Regions from separate parts of the Salinibacterium sp. genome, predicted to be linked through region 3. Evidence: predicted binding sites of a transcription regulator. Region 3 holds the regulator's gene; each other region holds the start of a gene.
What was found. The regulator LexA, encoded in region 3, represses DNA repair genes until DNA is damaged. The targets are predictions, from matches to a motif close to TCGAACANNTGTTCGA.
Positions count from the first base shown of each region.

Region 1: a site for LexA is predicted at 3,123-3,138, ahead of RMN95_RS13510 (DUF222 domain-containing protein). Genes of this name have one in related genera too.
Region 2: a site for LexA is predicted at 3,153-3,168, ahead of RMN95_RS01360 (DUF222 domain-containing protein). Genes of this name have one in related genera too.

Region 1 covers NZ_JANLVV010000311.1:425-5,733, reverse strand. The annotation lists partial or broken gene RMN95_RS13520 (ATP-dependent DNA helicase RecG) at 1-1,031, shown strand, start outside; gene coaD (pantetheine-phosphate adenylyltransferase) at 1,131-1,613, shown strand; gene RMN95_RS13510 (DUF222 domain-containing protein) at 1,690-3,102, opposite strand; gene fgd (glucose-6-phosphate dehydrogenase (coenzyme-F420)) at 3,367-4,386, shown strand; gene RMN95_RS13500 (hypothetical protein) at 4,925-5,074, opposite strand; gene RMN95_RS13495 (VOC family protein) at 5,196-5,309, opposite strand, start outside.
Region 2 covers NZ_JANLVV010000022.1:2,332-7,640, reverse strand. The annotation lists partial or broken gene RMN95_RS01370 (ATP phosphoribosyltransferase regulatory subunit) at 1-32, opposite strand, end outside; gene RMN95_RS01365 (MazG family protein) at 567-1,259, opposite strand; gene RMN95_RS01360 (DUF222 domain-containing protein) at 1,514-3,136, opposite strand; gene RMN95_RS01355 (thermonuclease family protein) at 3,309-3,935, shown strand; gene RMN95_RS01350 (RecQ family ATP-dependent DNA helicase) at 3,961-5,309, shown strand, end outside.
Region 3 covers NZ_JANLVV010000298.1:31,624-36,932, reverse strand. The annotation lists gene RMN95_RS13080 (histidinol-phosphate transaminase) at 1-648, opposite strand, end outside; gene RMN95_RS13075 (LysM peptidoglycan-binding domain-containing protein) at 702-1,085, opposite strand; gene lexA (transcriptional repressor LexA) at 1,383-2,063, shown strand; gene RMN95_RS13065 (hypothetical protein) at 2,083-2,940, shown strand; gene metE (5-methyltetrahydropteroyltriglutamate--homocysteine S-methyltransferase) at 2,977-5,292, opposite strand; gene RMN95_RS13055 (methylenetetrahydrofolate reductase) at 5,289-5,309, opposite strand, start outside.

The DNA of each region.
Region 1 (5,309 bases), on a different contig from region 3:
ACGCGCTGCTCGGTGACAAGGTCGAGTTTTTCGACCTCGGGCTCGTCGTCGTCGATGAGCAGCACCGTTTCGGCGTGGAGCAGCGCGAGGCGTTGCGACTGAAGGGCCGGCAACCTCCGCACGTGCTCGTGCTGACCGCCACTCCCATTCCTCGTACCGTCGCCATGACGGTGTTCGGTGACCTCGACATCTCCTCCATCGCCGAGTTGCCCGCCGGCCGTTCGCCCATCGAGAGTTTCGTGGTTCCGCTGGCCGAGCATCCGGGATGGGTGTCCCGGGTCTGGTCCAGGGTCGCGGAAGAGTTGGCCAAGGGCCACCAGGCGTTCGTCGTGTGCCCGGCGATCGATACGAGTCCCGGTGAGCAATCTGATCTTCCGGTTCCGGATGCCCAGGCTGCGGACGCCGCTGCCCCCCGTCCCACTGCCACGGTGACGGACGTTCTGGCATCCCTTCGCGCCAATCCGGTACTGGCCGGCAAACGTATCGAAGCTCTTCACGGCCGGATGTCGGGTGACGACAAAGACGAGATCATGCGCTCGTTCGCCGAGGGGCGGATCGATGTGCTTGTGGCGACGACGGTGATCGAGGTGGGCGTGGATGTGCCGAACGCATCCACGATGGTGGTGCTCGATGCCGACCGGTTCGGGGTGTCCCAGCTGCATCAGCTGCGCGGTCGGGTTGGACGCGGTGAGGTACCGGGGCTCGCGCTTTTTGTGACCGGAGCCGAGCAGGAGACTCTTGCTCGTGAGCGGGTGGAGGCCGTGGCATCCACCCTCGATGGATTCGAGCTGGCCAATAAAGACCTGGAGCTGCGACAGGAGGGCGATGTGTTGGGAACCACCCAGTCTGGTGGTCGGTCGAGCTTGCGCCTGGTGCGGGTGGCGAAGGATGGCGCTCTCATTGCCGACGCGCGGGAGCGAGCCGCCGAGGTGCTCGCCGCCGACCCCACGCTGGCGGCACACCCGGCACTGCGCGAGGCTCTCGACCGCAGACTCGATGAGACATCGGAAGCGTTTCTGGCAAAGAACTGATGCGTCATGTCGCCCGCCCGCCCTGTGGCTCCGGGCTCTGCGCCCCAGCCGGGTGACTGCGGTAACGAAACCGTAACGTGGGTTGGGTAGGGTGAGGTTATGCACAGGATCGCCGTTGTTCCTGGGTCTTTTGACCCTGTCACCCTCGGGCACCTCGACGTCATTGAACGTGCGGCGGGTCTGTTCGACGAACTTCATGTGCTGGTGGTTCACAATCCAGGCAAGACCGCGCTGCTTCCGATAGCCCAGCGGGTGACGCTGATCGAGCAGGCTATTCGCGAGGCCGGTTTCACTGGCGACATTCGGGTGACGAGCTGGAGCGTCGGCCTCCTGGTCGACTACTGCACGGAGGTCGGCGCCGCTGTGATCGTCAAGGGAATCCGCTCCCAGGTGGATGTTGCGTACGAAACCCCCATGGCAATCGTGAACCGCGACCTGGCCGGGGTCGAAACGGTGTTCATGCTGCCTGATCCGGCTCATGCTCATGTCTCCAGTTCTCTTGTGCGACAGGTCGCGTCGCTGGGTGGGGATGTCGCGCCATACGTGCCATTGGCCGTGTCGAAGTATCTGCAGTCGCCGTAAACTGCTGCCGGTTCGCTGCTCACGTGTCCCGCAGGCGAGACGTTATCCGCGCCGGAATTCACGTCGTCGCCGGCACCTAGGCGCTGACGAGCAGCCGTCGCATCGCAGGGCTTGCGGTGTGTAGCTGGCGCGGTCGTTGCTGCGGATCTATGTCGGGTGGCGGCACCAGCCAGTAGCGCCCATTCTTACGGTCGATCTTCCAACCGTTGTTATGAACGAGCATGTGGTGATACCGGCACAGGCACACTCCGTCTGCCACGTCTGTGTTGCCACCCTTGCTGAATTCGTCGATGTGGTGAACTTCGGTCCAGCTGGGCGGCCGGTCGCACCCGGGTTCGATGCACCCGCCATCCCGAGCCGAAATCACCGCCCGCTGACGGGTGTTGTGCCGCCGTTGTGAACGGCCGAGGTTCAGACTCTGCCCGTCGTCGTCGAACAGGATCGGCTGAAGCCCACCGTCGCAGGCAAGGCGTTCGACGCTCGCGATGGAGATCGTGGCCTTCTGGCCTTCGATGAATCCCACTCCGGTGTGGGCCGCGAGGTCGCGCTGGGTGACCAGAACGCGCACGTCTGCTCGGCGAGCTCCGAGCACGCCGCCGTTACGAGACCTGACGGCGACATCGACCAGCTCAACGAGGGCATCCAGCGCCAGCTGCTCGGTAGACCGGGGATCGTTGACGATCTGTTCGGCCCGAGCGACGTCTTTCGGATCGACGAACCGGGGGCCACCCCGCCGAGGCGACGTTGCCACGTCGACCGCAGCGCACACCACCGCAGCAGACTCGGGATCGAGCAGGCCGACGATCTTCGTCATCCCATCGCTCTGGGGAAATAGGCGCAGGTACCGGCGGCCTCGACGCTCCTCTTCCCGGGCACTAACCCCATCGGAATCCAATTGGTCGCGACTCTCGCGGGCGCAGGCGGCGAGCTGGTCGAGTGTTACGTCGTTGGCTATGGCGGTAAGCAGTCCTACGGCGACCGATAGGGCCTGAACCGTCACATCACCCTCCGCCGGCGCGGACACGTCACCGCTGGGAGCGCCGAGCCCGCACCGAATCGCCTCAAGCGCTTCGCTGGAGATCACCCCTGCTGCCACCGCCCGAACGGCGACCTCGAGCCAGGGCTCTGTGATACAGAACGTCGGCTGCTCATCGCGCGTGGCAATCTCGGAGACCATCGCACCGACTCGAATGAGCCGGCGCGCGGTAGCCCCACTCGCGCCCGTAATCGACTGCACCAATACTGCCGGGGTGCGTGCACCCTGCCGTTGCGCGAGCCCGCTGTATCCCAGTTCTCGGCGAGAACGATGGTCAATCTCTGCGGCGACGGTGGAGGCTGCAATGTCGAGCAGGCGGACTGATGCGGCAATATTCCGGAGGTGATCGAGCAGAGTTTCGTCGACAGATTCGCCCGCGCCCGCCCGCGCCGCGCTCGCACACCGGGATGCCACTGAGGCAAGTTCGGTGAGGAGGGAGGCGAAGTCGGGCATGGTTCAATTGTCTCAGACATTCGAATATAAATACGAAAATGTGCAAAACCTCTTTCCACAGATTTCCGGCGGAGAGGAGGGCGCGGCGGAGAGCAGGGCGCGCCAGAAAGCAGGACGCGGCGGAGGGCAGGGCGCGCCAGAAAGGAGGGCGCGGCGGAGGGCAGGGCGCGCCAGAGGCCGCGGGGGAAGCGGCAAGCAGGGGACCTAAACGGTAGGACCGACTTACAGGTACCGCCCACCCCCGATCCAGCGCAGAATAGAGGCGTGACCCTCAAACTCGGATACAAGGCATCGGCTGAGCAGTTCGACCCGCGTGAGCTGGTAGAAATTGCGGTAGCCGCCGAGCAACACGGCATGGAAAGCGTGGCGGTCAGTGACCATTTCCAGCCTTGGCGGCACGAGGGCGGGCATGCTCCGTTCTCCCTCAGCTGGATGGCCGCGGTGGGGGAGCGCACGAGCACCATCTCGATCGGCACGAGCGTCATGACCCCGACCTTTCGCTATAACCCCGCGGTTCTCGCGCAGGCTTTTGCGACAATGGGATGCCTCTACCCGGGCCGCATCATGCTCGGGGTCGGCACCGGCGAAGCCCTCAACGAGGTCGCGACGGGCTTCCGCGGAGCGGGCGAGCAGACCTGGCCTGAGTTTAAGGAGCGATTCGCGCGACTGCGGGAATCCATCGAGCTGATGCGCCAGTTGTGGAGTGAGGATCGCGTGAACTTCGAGGGGGAGTTTTACTCGACCCACGACGCATCCATCTACGACAGGCCAGACATTCCGATTCCGGTATATGTGGCAGCGGGCGGCCCGGTGGTGGCGCGCTACGCGGGCCGGGCGGGGGACGGTTTCATCTGCACCTCCGGTAAGGGCGTGGAGCTCTACACGGAGCAACTGATCCCTGCTGTGAAGAAGGGCGCGGAGAAGGTCGGCCGGGACTTCACTGACATCGACCGGATGATCGAAATCAAGCTCTCGTATGACACCGATGCCGAACTGGCGCTCGAAAACACGCGCTTCTGGGCACCGTTGGCCCTGTCGAAAGAGCAGAAGCACGACATCACGGACCCGATCGAGATGGAGAGGGCGGCTGATGCGCTCCCGATCGAGAAGATCGCATCACGGTGGATTGTTGGCAATGATCCGGATGCGGTAGTCGAGCAGATCGCGAGCTATGTCGGATACGGAATGAATCACCTCGTATTCCACGCCCCGGGTCAGGATCAACGGCGTTTCCTGGACCTTTTCGAGCGCGATCTCGCGCCACGACTGCGTGCGCTGGCCTAGAAGCGAGGCGGTGGGCCGAGGCACCGGGCGGGTGTGACTCCGCCCGGTGCGCTCACCACGGACACCGCACTCATCGCAGCGGCCCGTTGAGTCGCAGCCGACGTTCGGCTGCTCGTTCGCGTTCCTCTTGCTCGACTCGTGTGCGAAATTCGCGGCTGGATTGCTCCCGAGACATGATTCGCCGCGGGCGACGGCCCCATTTGATGAGGGCGATACCCACGTGCAATGCGACTCGGTCAAAAACTCCGACTGTGCGCGGTTCGTAGCGGACGGAAGGGGGGTGTTCATGCAGACCGGTGGTGCTGGTCAGTGTGGCGTTCATAATGATCCTTGCTGGTGCGGTGCCTGGGCAGTCGACGGTGTTCGACGAGAGAAGACGACGACGCCTGTTGTGACACGGCGGAGCCGCTCGCGGCGGCGGGGACCCGGGTCGCGGAAGACGCGAGAATACCGGGATGGGAGACCAGCGCCCTGTCAGGAGGGCCGGTTGGGCTTCGATAGCATCTCGCCCATTCGGGCGGCGGACTGAGCCAGCTGGTCAGGCGGCGGAGATGGTGGCGAGGTCGACGATGGAGCTGTGCGTTACAGCGGGCCGTGGGGCAGTGCGGAACGCTGCTGCAAAATCAGATGACACTGCAAAATCAAATGTCACTGCAAAATCAGTTGTCACTGCATTGTTGAACATCATGATGTCGGCCTCCTCCCGGTTATCGATCAGCCCTCACGTTAGTGCGATATTCGGCCTGGCGCAAGAGCAAATATTGGTGGTGTCATGTCTTCATGTTGCCGCACGCCACCGACATTCCGAGTCAGTGCGCGATCTCCCAGACGTGCCCCGCGGGGTCGATGAACGACGCCGTTCGGATGCCCCATGGCCGATCAACCGGCCCGTTCAGCAGGGTGACACCACGGTCGGCGAGCAT
Region 2 (5,309 bases), on a different contig from region 3:
ATTCCGCGCGGGGGGGTCACGGATGATGCCATGCCACGATTCTGTCGCACTTCTGTTGCCTGGCTCTGCCGATGCTCCGAACTTCGGATGATCGGCACTCTCGCGGTGGGCCCGTCTCGTGTCGCGAACATCGGTTCAACCCGGGTGAAGGCGCGGCCTTCACGTAGGTGTACTCAACCCGGGGTACACTCATGGAGCGGTCGTGTCGTTGACGTGTGTCCGAAATCCAACCGCAGATCACGGAAGAGCTGTGTTGCTTTTCCGAACGACGAACCGGTGGGTCGGGTAATCCTGCCGGTTCTGGGGTGCGGTCGTTCCCGCGATGTTCTCATCGTGGTTGAACTCTGCGCTCCGGTGCCCTCTCCATTCGGGTTGGAGGGGGCACCATCCCACCCACCGTCCCGGGCACCATCTCCAGCACCGTCCCGAGCACCGTCCCTCGCCCGCCCTTCGCACCGTCCTTCACACCGGGCACAGCGCAGGCGGTTGGTGGTGCTGGCTGCTGGCTGCTGGCTGCTGGCTGCTGGCTGCTGGTGCCGATACTCGTCGTGGTGGTGGCGGCCGGGCTACTCCGCCATGCCGATCAGTCCGGCGTCTGCTACCGTCTCGATCTCGTACTCTCGGATCTCCTGCTGCAGGCCTCGTAGCGCTGAGCGAAGTGCGCGCTCTGAGTCGAGGCCGTTTGCCTTCGCCGATGCCACGATGGCGAGCAACAGCGGACCCAGTTCGTCTTCATCGGTGACGTTGACGGCCCCGGGCAGGTTGGCGTCGATGAGGCCGACTTTGTGGGCGCGTCCGAGTAGTTTGTCCGCGAGCGCGAGCGCGGGCATCCTCTGCGGAATGCCGTCCAGCACGCTGGTGCGGTGCGGTTTCTCGGTCTTCTTGAGGTCATCCCAGACGGCCATCACGTCGTCCGCCGTCTCGGCGACCGCGTCACCGAAGACGTGTGGATGCCGCCCGATCATCTTCGCCGTCATGTGGGCGGCGACATCCTCAAGGGTGAACTCCCCCGCCTCCGCTGCGATGTCAGAGTGAAACACCACCTGGTACAACACATCGCCGAGCTCTTCAATGAGCTCGGCGCGGTCACCGGTCTCGATCGCGTCGACCAGCTCCCACGTCTCCTCGATCAGGTACTGCACCAGGGACTCATGGGTTTGCTCGCGATCCCAGGCGCAACCGCCGGGGGCTCGCAGTTGCTCCAGCACGGCGATCAGTTCGTCGAGTTTCGGATGCGGCGGGTTCACGGGCTCGGTCATTCGTCAATCCTTGCATCGGAGCGGCCCGGCCGAGCCAGGGCGGCGCCACGAGGCTGCAGGGTGTTGCACGACAGGGGGGTGCACCGCACCGGGGTGCACCGCACCGGGGCTGCGCCTTACCGGGGTGCGCTTTACCGGGAACACCTTACAGCAGTGCGTCGTAGCGGGCTGCGTCGTAGCGGGCTGCGCTGTATCGGGATGCGCCGTGCACTGCTGCACCGTACGACACCGCACTCTCCCGAGCCCGCAATCCCTCAACTTGCGCGTTCTCGTTCAAGGTCGCGCATGACGCCGCTCTTGGCTGGCATGAATATCGGTGTCTGGTCGGGGTCAATATCCGGCGGCGGTACGAGCCAGTATTGGGCCCCGCGCCGCCGAATTTCCCAGTGATTGTTGTGAAGCATCTGGTGGTGGTGTCTGCAGAGCAGGATGCCGTCAGCAACGTCTGTAGCACCGCCATCCCGAACCCAGTGTTTGACGTGGTGGGCTTCCGTCCACGATGGAGGCCTGTCGCACCCGGCAATGCGGCACCCGCCATCCCGGGCCGCAAGTGTGATGCGCTGTCGATAGGTGAAAAGGCGCTCGCTGCGGCCGACATCGAGCGGCTGGCCCGAATCGAAGAGCAGCGGCATCACAATCCCGGCGCACCCGAGGCGCTGCACGGTCTCCATCGACACCGGATCGGACTGGCCCTCGAGCCAGCCGTGGCCGATACCTGATCGAAGCGCGGCCGCCGTCACGAGTACTCGCACTGAGGGCGCGCCCGAGCCGAGCAACTGGGTGTCGTCGCCGGCGGAGCCCTGGCAAAGTAGCTCTAGAAACACATCAGATGCGAGCTGAGCGGTAGTGCGCGCGTCACCGAGGATGCGCTCCGCCGTGGTCTCGTCCTCGCCCTGGAAGCGCGGGCCCCCTCGGCGTGGCGAGGTCGCGCGGTCGTAGAGCTCGGCGGCGACCGCAGCCGACTCTGGGTCGAGGAGCCACGTGAGCCGCCCCATCCCATCCGGCTGCCGAATGAAGCGCAGGGATCGCCGATCGCGGCGTACCTGCTCTCGGTCAGCGACGCCCAGTTCGTCAAGTTCGTCGCGCAGTTGCCGCGCCCGACGGAAGAGCCGGTCGGGGTCGAGCGTGGCGGCCTCAATGACGAGCTGCTCCGTGGCCTCAGCCAGCAGTGAATCCGGCAGCGATTCGGTGGGTTCGCCGAGCCCGGACTGGATCGCGTCGGCTGACGCGATCGGCATGGACCCTTCGGTGAGCGCTCGCGTGACTGCGCCCAGCCACGGCCGGGTGGGCGCGGGCTCGAGCTGGGCATCCCGAGCCAGGAGCCCGACGCGAACGGCCGCAAAGGCGTCGCGCGCGGTCGAGCGAGTCGACACGCGCACCAGTTCTTCAGGAGTTCGGTAGCCGTTGCGCTGCGCGAGTCCGGAGTGGCCGAGAGCAGGTGCGGATCGATAAGCAATCTCGCCCGCGATGACGAGCGCATGGGATTCGACAAGTTGCCGCTCTACGCTGGCCAGCCGGTTGAGTTCGAGCAGGGTGGCGTCATCCATCGCGCGGTAATCGGCAGCGGTGGCAGACACTCGGGTTATGGCCGCGATGGCGGCGGCAATGTCAGCCGCGATGGTTGCGCCAGTGGTGGCGAAGATGCCAGCCGCACTGCGCAAATCAGGCAGTGTCGCAGCGGCAAGAACAGACACATCAAGCTGAGCCGGCACCGGCGCCACAGCAAGCGCTGGCGCTGGCGCTGGGGTCGCAGCAAACACAGCAGGCACAGCAGGCACAGCAAGCACTGGCGTCACAGCAGTCACCGGCGCCACAGCAAGCACTGGCGCCTTAGCGAGCACAGCGGGGGCTGCACAGGGGGCGCCGGTGGTGGTCATGAATCCAGTTTCACCCTCGAATGGGGGTTCGACAATGGCTCTGAGCACATCTTGGGATAAGTCATTTTGAGGCGACCTGTGGAGGAGAAGACGGCCACTCGCGGAAGTGGAGAACATCCCTATGTAAAGGGAGAGCGGCACCCGCGGCGGGCAGAAGTGTCACACTCCTCTCATGGAAGATCGTCGCCCTACCACCGCCCGACGACCAGGTGTTCGAGCCACAGCGGTGGTGCTTCTCGTGATTGCTGTCGCGCTGGCGGCGTACTTCGTGCTCAGCGAGCAGGGCCAGAACCTTGCCTCGCGGTGGGGAGCGGGGAGCACGACGCAGCCCGCGGATCCCGCGCCCGTGACGGCACCCGTGGCCGGTGACCCTCCGATCGCGGAGACGGTGGGCAGTGGCATCCCGAGCCAGGCGACTGAGGCGACGATCGAGTACGTGCACGACGGGGACACGCTTTTTCTCGATGACGGTCGCAAGGTTCGGATGCTCGGCATCAATACTCCCGAGATCGGCGACAACCTCGAGTGCTACGGCGACGAGGCGACGAACCTGCTTCGTCTTCTCCTCCCCGAGGGCACTCACGTGTGGGTTATCCCCGATATTGAGCCGCTGGACCAATACGGTCGGTCGTTGCTGTTCATATATAGCGATGACGCGACCAACATCAACCTCGAGATGCTCAGGCAGGGCGCCGCCGAGGTCGAAATGTACTCCCCAAACCTGCTGTTGCAGGCTGATATCGAGGCAGCCGAAAGTGCTGCCATCGCCGCTGGCGCGGGCATGTGGGGAGCATGCTGACAGTCGTTACCGGGAGACTTGACCTGTGACCGATACCCGAAGCGCTGCCCTGACGATTTTGCGGGCGCTGGTCGGCCGTGAGGATGCCGACTTCCACGACGGCCAGTTCGAGGCGATCAGCGCGCTGGTCGACGACGCCAGTCGAGCGCTCGTCGTGCAGCGCACCGGATGGGGAAAGTCGGCGGTCTACTTCGTCGCGACCCTGCTGCTGCGTGAGCGCGGCGCCGGCCCGACGATCCTCGTGTCGCCGCTGCTGGCCCTGATGCGCGACCAGATCGCCGCGGCATCCAGAGCGGGTGTACGCGCGGTGGCCATCAACTCGACGAATCCGCATGAGTGGGCCGAGATCCAGTCAAGGCTGCAGGATGACTCGGTCGATGTGCTGCTCGTCAGCCCGGAGCGTCTCAACAATCCGTCGTTCCGCGAAACGCAGTTGCCCACCCTGGTGGGGCGGACTGGGCTGCTCGTGGTCGACGAGGCGCACTGCATCAGCGACTGGGGCCACGACTTCAGGCCCGACTACCGCCGCCTGCGCGAACTGATCGCCGAACTGCCCGCCGGGGTGCCCGTGCTGGCGACGACCGCGACCGCCAACTCGCGTGTGGTGGGCGATGTGGCGGCGCAACTCGGCGGCGCCATCACCATCCGCGGACCGCTGGCCCGCCGCTCGCTGCGCCTCGGGGTGCTGCGCCTGCCCGATGCCGCCGCGCGACTCGCCTGGCTGCTGACCCACCTGGACGAGCTGCCGGGCAGCGGCATCATCTACACGCTGACCGTGAGCGCCGCCGAAGATACGGCCCGACTGCTGCGCGACGCCGGCCACGACGTGCGCGCGTACACCGGCCAGACCGACACCGCCGAGCGCGAGCAGGCCGAGGACGCACTCAAGCGCAATGAGATCAAGGCGCTGGTGGCAACATCCGCCTTGGGCATGGGTTTCGACAAGCCCGACCTCGGGTTTGTGCTGCATTTGGGCGCTCCATCCTCTCCGGTCGCGTACTACCAGCAGGTGGGCCGTGCCGGCCGTGCGACAGAGAACGCTGACGTTCTGCTTCTGCCCGGCCCGGAAGACGAGGCGATTTGGCACTACTTTGCTACGGCATCCATGCCCAGCCAGGAGAGGGCCGAGGCCGTGCTCGCCCAGCTCAGCGACCAGCCGCTCAGCACCCCGGCGCTGGAGGCGCGCGTCAACATCAGACGCACGCCGCTGGAACTGCTGCTGAAGGTGCTCGATGTCGACGGGGCGGTCCAGAAGGTGCGGGGCGGCTGGGTGTCTACCGGGCGGGCGTGGGTGTACGACCGCGACCGCTACGAGCACATTGCCGCGGAGCGTCAAGCCGAGCAGCAGCACATGCTCGACTACGAGGCGCTGCC
Region 3 (5,309 bases):
CGACACCAGGAGTCTCGGTCTGCCCTCGAGCAGGGTGAGCACTGTGTCTCCCTCCGCGAATTCGGCATAGGCCTCGTCTATGAGCAGGATGCCCGGAGTCGCGTCATAGGCCGCGACGATGGTCTCGAGCTCGAGTCGAGTGCCCGTGGGGTTGTTGGGCGAACACAGGAACACGACGTCGGGCTGCTCCCGCTCTATCGCCGTCACTACCGTCGCGGGCGAAATTTCATAGTCGGAATCACGCTCCGCCGTGATCCAGCGGGTTCCGGTGCCATGGGCGATGATCGAATGCATCGAGTAGGTGGGCGGAAATCCAAGCACACTGCGCCCGGGGCCGCCGAACGCCTGGAGGGTTTGCTGCAACACTTCGTTTGAACCATTCGCGGCCCAGATGTTCTCACGGGTAAGTCCGTGCCCGAGATAGTGGGCGAGCGAATCCCTCAGTTCGGAAAACTCGCGATCGGGGTACCGATTCACGCCCATTACAGCCTGCGCCAGCGCCTTGACGATGTCCGTCGCCACTTCTTCCGGGATCGGATGAGTGTTTTCATTGACATTCAGTTGTACGGGCACATGATCTTGCGGGGCGCCATAGGGGGTAAGCCCACGCAGGTCATCGCGAATGGGAAGATCGAAGAGGCCTGTCACGCTCCAAGCCTACGGGTGTCTGCCACCGCTCCCGTTGATGCTCTCTTGGAAAATCAGTCCTGCGAGTACTGCACCGGAATGGCCAGCTCCTGGCCCGCAAACACATCAGAGGATGCCAGCTCGTTGAGCTGAATAATCTGGTCGATGACGTCGCGCGGGTCGGCAGTCGGGGCAAGTTCGCTGGCCAACTGCCACAGCGACTCACCGGAGGCAACCGTGACGTACTGGAAAGCCACGTCGGAACTATCTCGAGATGCCGAGGCCTCTCCCCCGTTGAGCGCGATCAGCATCGCACCGACCACAAGCGGCGCTGCGATAAGGGCGCTGAGTACGGAGCGACCTCGTTTCGTCATCCGCAGGCGCGGCGCGCCCACCCGCACTCCGCGCACGGATTCCGCGCGAGCCCATGCTGCGTTCGTGGCAATTGGCGTGCTCATTACGCTCTCCTTACACAATTTCGTATCCGGCTCTCGGCCGGGAGCGCCGGATACGAAGCGTTTGATTTTTCGAAGCAAATTTTCGAACCCACGAGAAAAATCCTGCTGGGACCCTTCGACTAGTAAATCTGTTCCGAACATACCTTCGAACAGCTCTAATATCAAGGAGATATTCGAACATTTTTCCAGAATTGACTGCGACACACTAGAACAGGTGTTTGTTTTTGGACCCCACTATGGATACAGTTTCGAATGAGCCACCGACATTGCGTCGACCGGCACAGAAATGGGGAGACCATGACTGGTGACATCCGCACCGGCGGCACACGCCGCCGAAAGAGCCTGAGCGATAAGCAGCTCGCCATCCTGGATGTCATCCAGCGCTCGGTGTCCGGCCGGGGTTACCCACCGAGCATGCGTGAGATCGGCGACGCCGTCGGCCTCTCCTCGCTCTCGAGTGTCACCCACCAGCTCAACCAGCTTGAACTCAGTGGATATCTTCGCCGTGACCCCAACCGTCCGCGTGCCATGGAGGTGTTGATAGACCTCCCTGCCATCGAGGGTGGTGCCGATATGGCTCCAGAAAGTACGGTCTCTATCGGAGACGCAGTGATGGTTCCGCTGGTCGGTCGCATCGCCGCCGGAATCCCCATCACCGCTGAACAGCACATCGACGAGGTATTCCCGCTTCCCCGCCAGCTCACCGGCAAGGGCGAATTGTTCATGCTTAAGGTCGTGGGCGAATCGATGATCGACGCCGCGATCTGCGATGGAGATTGGGTGGTCGTGCGGCAGCAGAACACTGCAGAGAACGGAGACATCGTGGCGGCGATGCTTGACGACGAGGCCACGGTGAAGGTATTCAGACAGCGAGATGGTCACACCTGGCTACTGCCCCGCAATTCGAACTTCGAGCCGATCCTGGGCGACTATGCCCAGATACTCGGCAAGGTCGTGACGGTGCTGCGCTCGCTGTAGGCGGAGATACGCTCGGATCATGCGCCGCGTTTTGACCGCCCTTCTCACGCTGGTCCTGCTTTCCGGATGCTCGGCTGCGGAGTCTGCTGAGGTTCCCAAGGGCATCTCGCTGAGTGTCTACCAAAACAGGACGGATGTTGAGGCACGCACACTGGAGGTCTCGTTCCTCAATGAGACGGATGGCGTGCTCACTGTCACCCGGCTTGAATTGCGCGCGAGCCAATTCGTTGGGGTAGCACTCTGGCCCAGGGCATCAACGACTATCCCGTCAGGCGCGACGATTTCCCTTCCGGTACCGCTCCCGGGCGCGGACTGCGCGGCGGCGCCGACTGCGGCGACAGTGGAGTTTGACTACCGGTTGGCGAATGGTCGTGCGGGAACTGCGGTCGCCGAGCCCGTCGACACGCTGACGAGGCTTCCGGGCATCCGGGAAGACGACTGTATCGCCGTGTCGGTCGCATCGGTCGTCGATATTCGGAGCGCGTCGGTGCTCCGGCTCTCGACTGTGGCGGGGCGCCCGGTCGCCGAAATAGACCTCGTGCTTACGCCCACGGGCGCTGGTGGCTCAGTAACTCTCGAAAGCGCGTCCAGCACCACCCTCCTCACGCCCGTGGGCCCTGACGGCGTTGACGCCGCCGAAAGCGCTATCGACCGTGAGATCGTCGGCACAGACGCGCCCTCGACGGTAACCCTCGCGTATGCGCCGAACCGTTGCGACGCGCATGCGATCGCCGAGGATAAGCGAGGAACCATCTTCCCCGTTGCGGTCACGACCTCTGACGGTTTCGCGGGTCACCTCTACTTGGCGTCGTCGGTCGAATTGCGCGGCGCCCTGTACGACTTTGTGCGTACGACCTGCGGACTGCCGCTCGACTGACTGCCGTGTGTTAGGTGCAGTCGAGCGGCAGTGGCGCTACACGCCAGCTTTCGCTCGTGCGGCGCGGGTCGCTGCGAGAATGTTCGTCAGCGATTCCACAGTCTCGTCATACCCGCGTGTCTTCAGCCCGCAATCGGGGTTGACCCAGATCTGGCGCTCCGGAATCGACCCGATGGCGATTTCGATAAGCTCGCTCACCTCATCGACCGAGGGCACGCGAGGGGAATGGATGTCGTACACGCCGGGACCAATTCCCCGACCAAAACCACTCGACTTGATATCGGGGACGACCTCCATCTTGGATCGGGCCGCCTCGATCGAGGTGACGTCGGCATCCAGCCTGTTTATCGCGTCGATGACCACACCGAACTCGGAGTAACACAGGTGAGTGTGGATCTGAGTGCGGTCGGCGACTCCGGCTGTGGCGAGGCGGAAAGACCCGACCGACCAGTCGAGGTAATCATCGTGATCCCTCTTCTTCAAGGGAAGCAGCTCGCGCAACGCGGGCTCGTCGACCTGGATGATGCCGATGCCAGCGCTCTCCAGGTCTCCAATCTCGTCTCGCAGCGCGAGGGCAACCTGGTTCGCGGTGTCGCGAAGGGGCTGGTCGTCACGCACGAACGACCAGGCAAGAATGGTGACCGGCCCGGTGAGCATCCCCTTGACTGGCTTGCCGGTCAACGACTGTGTAAAAGTCGACCATTCGACAGTGATCGGCGCCGGGCGTGATACGTCGCCCCACAGGATCGAGGGGCGTGTGCAGCGAGACCCATACGACTGCACCCACCCATTCTGGGTAACCGCGAAGCCGTCAAGGTGCTCGGCGAAGTACTGCACCATGTCGTTGCGCTCGGGCTCACCGTGCACCAGCACGTCGAGGCCGATCTTCTCCTGGAGTTGTACCACCCGCGTGATCTCGTCACGCATGGCCTGCTTATACGTTTCTTCCGAGATGGCACCGGAGACGAACGCCGCGCGCCGCTTGCGGATGTCGCCGGTCTGCGGAAACGACCCGATCGTCGTGGTGGGCAGGAAAGGCAACCCGAGGGCGGCATCCTGGGCCGCAAGTCGCGCCGCATATTCTCCGCGCGAAAAATCCGCGTCCGTCAGGCCCGCGGCACGGGTGCGCACGGCACCATCGCGCACGCCCGCGGCCTGGTGACGATCCTTCAGAGCAGCGGATGCGGCATCCAGCTCGGCCTGGATGGCGCCTTTGCCCTCGACCAGTGCCTTCGCGAGGGTGGCAACCTGCCCCACTTTCTGGTCGGCGAAGGCCAGCCAGCTCGTCAGTTGCTCAGCAAGCAGAGGCTCATCGTTGACGTCATGCGGAGTGTGGAACAGGCTCGTGGACGTGGAGACCGCCACGTTCGGCGAGAGTCCTCGCAACGAATCTAGCGATGCCAGTGCGGCCTCGAGGTCACCACGCCAAATGTTGTGACCGTCGATCACGCCTCCCACGAGCACCTTATCGGTGGAAATGCCGGAGGGCAGGTCACCCTTGACGAGATCAATTCCGATCGCCTCAACCGGCGTGCCGACGAGCACGGGAAGTGCGTCGTCCAGGGAGCCGTAGGGCGCGGCTACGAAGATGCTCGGGCGAATGGCGGCAGCTCCGAGCCCATCGTATGCGCGCTTCGTGGCGGCAAGTACTGCCTCCCGGGGCACGTCGATGCTCTCGCTTACGAGGGCTGGCTCATCGAGCTGAACCCATTCGGATCCCACGGCAGTGAGAGCCGCGAGCAGTTCCGCATAGACCGGAAGCAGGTCACCGAGGCGGTCAAGCGGCTGGTAGCCCTCGGGGGCGCCTGCGGAGGGCTTGCTGAGCAGCAGCAGTGTGACGGGGCCGACGATCACGGGGCGTGTGCGGAAGCCGCTGGCGGTGGCCTCGGCAACCTCACGCACGAGACGGTCAGACGCGAGATGCAGCTTCGTCTCCGGCCCAATTTCTGGCACCAGGTAGTGGTAGTTGCTGTCAAACCACTTGGTCATCTCGGCGGGGGTGTCGGCGCCTTCACCGCGGGCGATTGTGAAGTAGCCACCGAGATCGATGGTGCCATCAGACTTGATGAGCCGCTCGAATCTGGTCGGGATGGCCCCCACAGCGACTGCTGCATCAAGCACCTGGTCGTAGAAGGAGAATGATTCGGGGATGGAGGAATCGGTGCGCCCCAGGCCGAGCGAGAGTAACTTCTCGCGAGTGATCCTGCGCAGTTCGGCTGCGGTCGCCTCCAGCTCCTCTGCCGTCGTCGTGCCTGCCCAGAAGGACTCGACGGCTTTCTTGAGCTCTCGGCGTCGACCAATTCGGGGGTAGCCAAGGATTGTTCCAGTGGGAAATGCGGCTGGGTTCGTCATGCGTGTTCCTTCTCTCG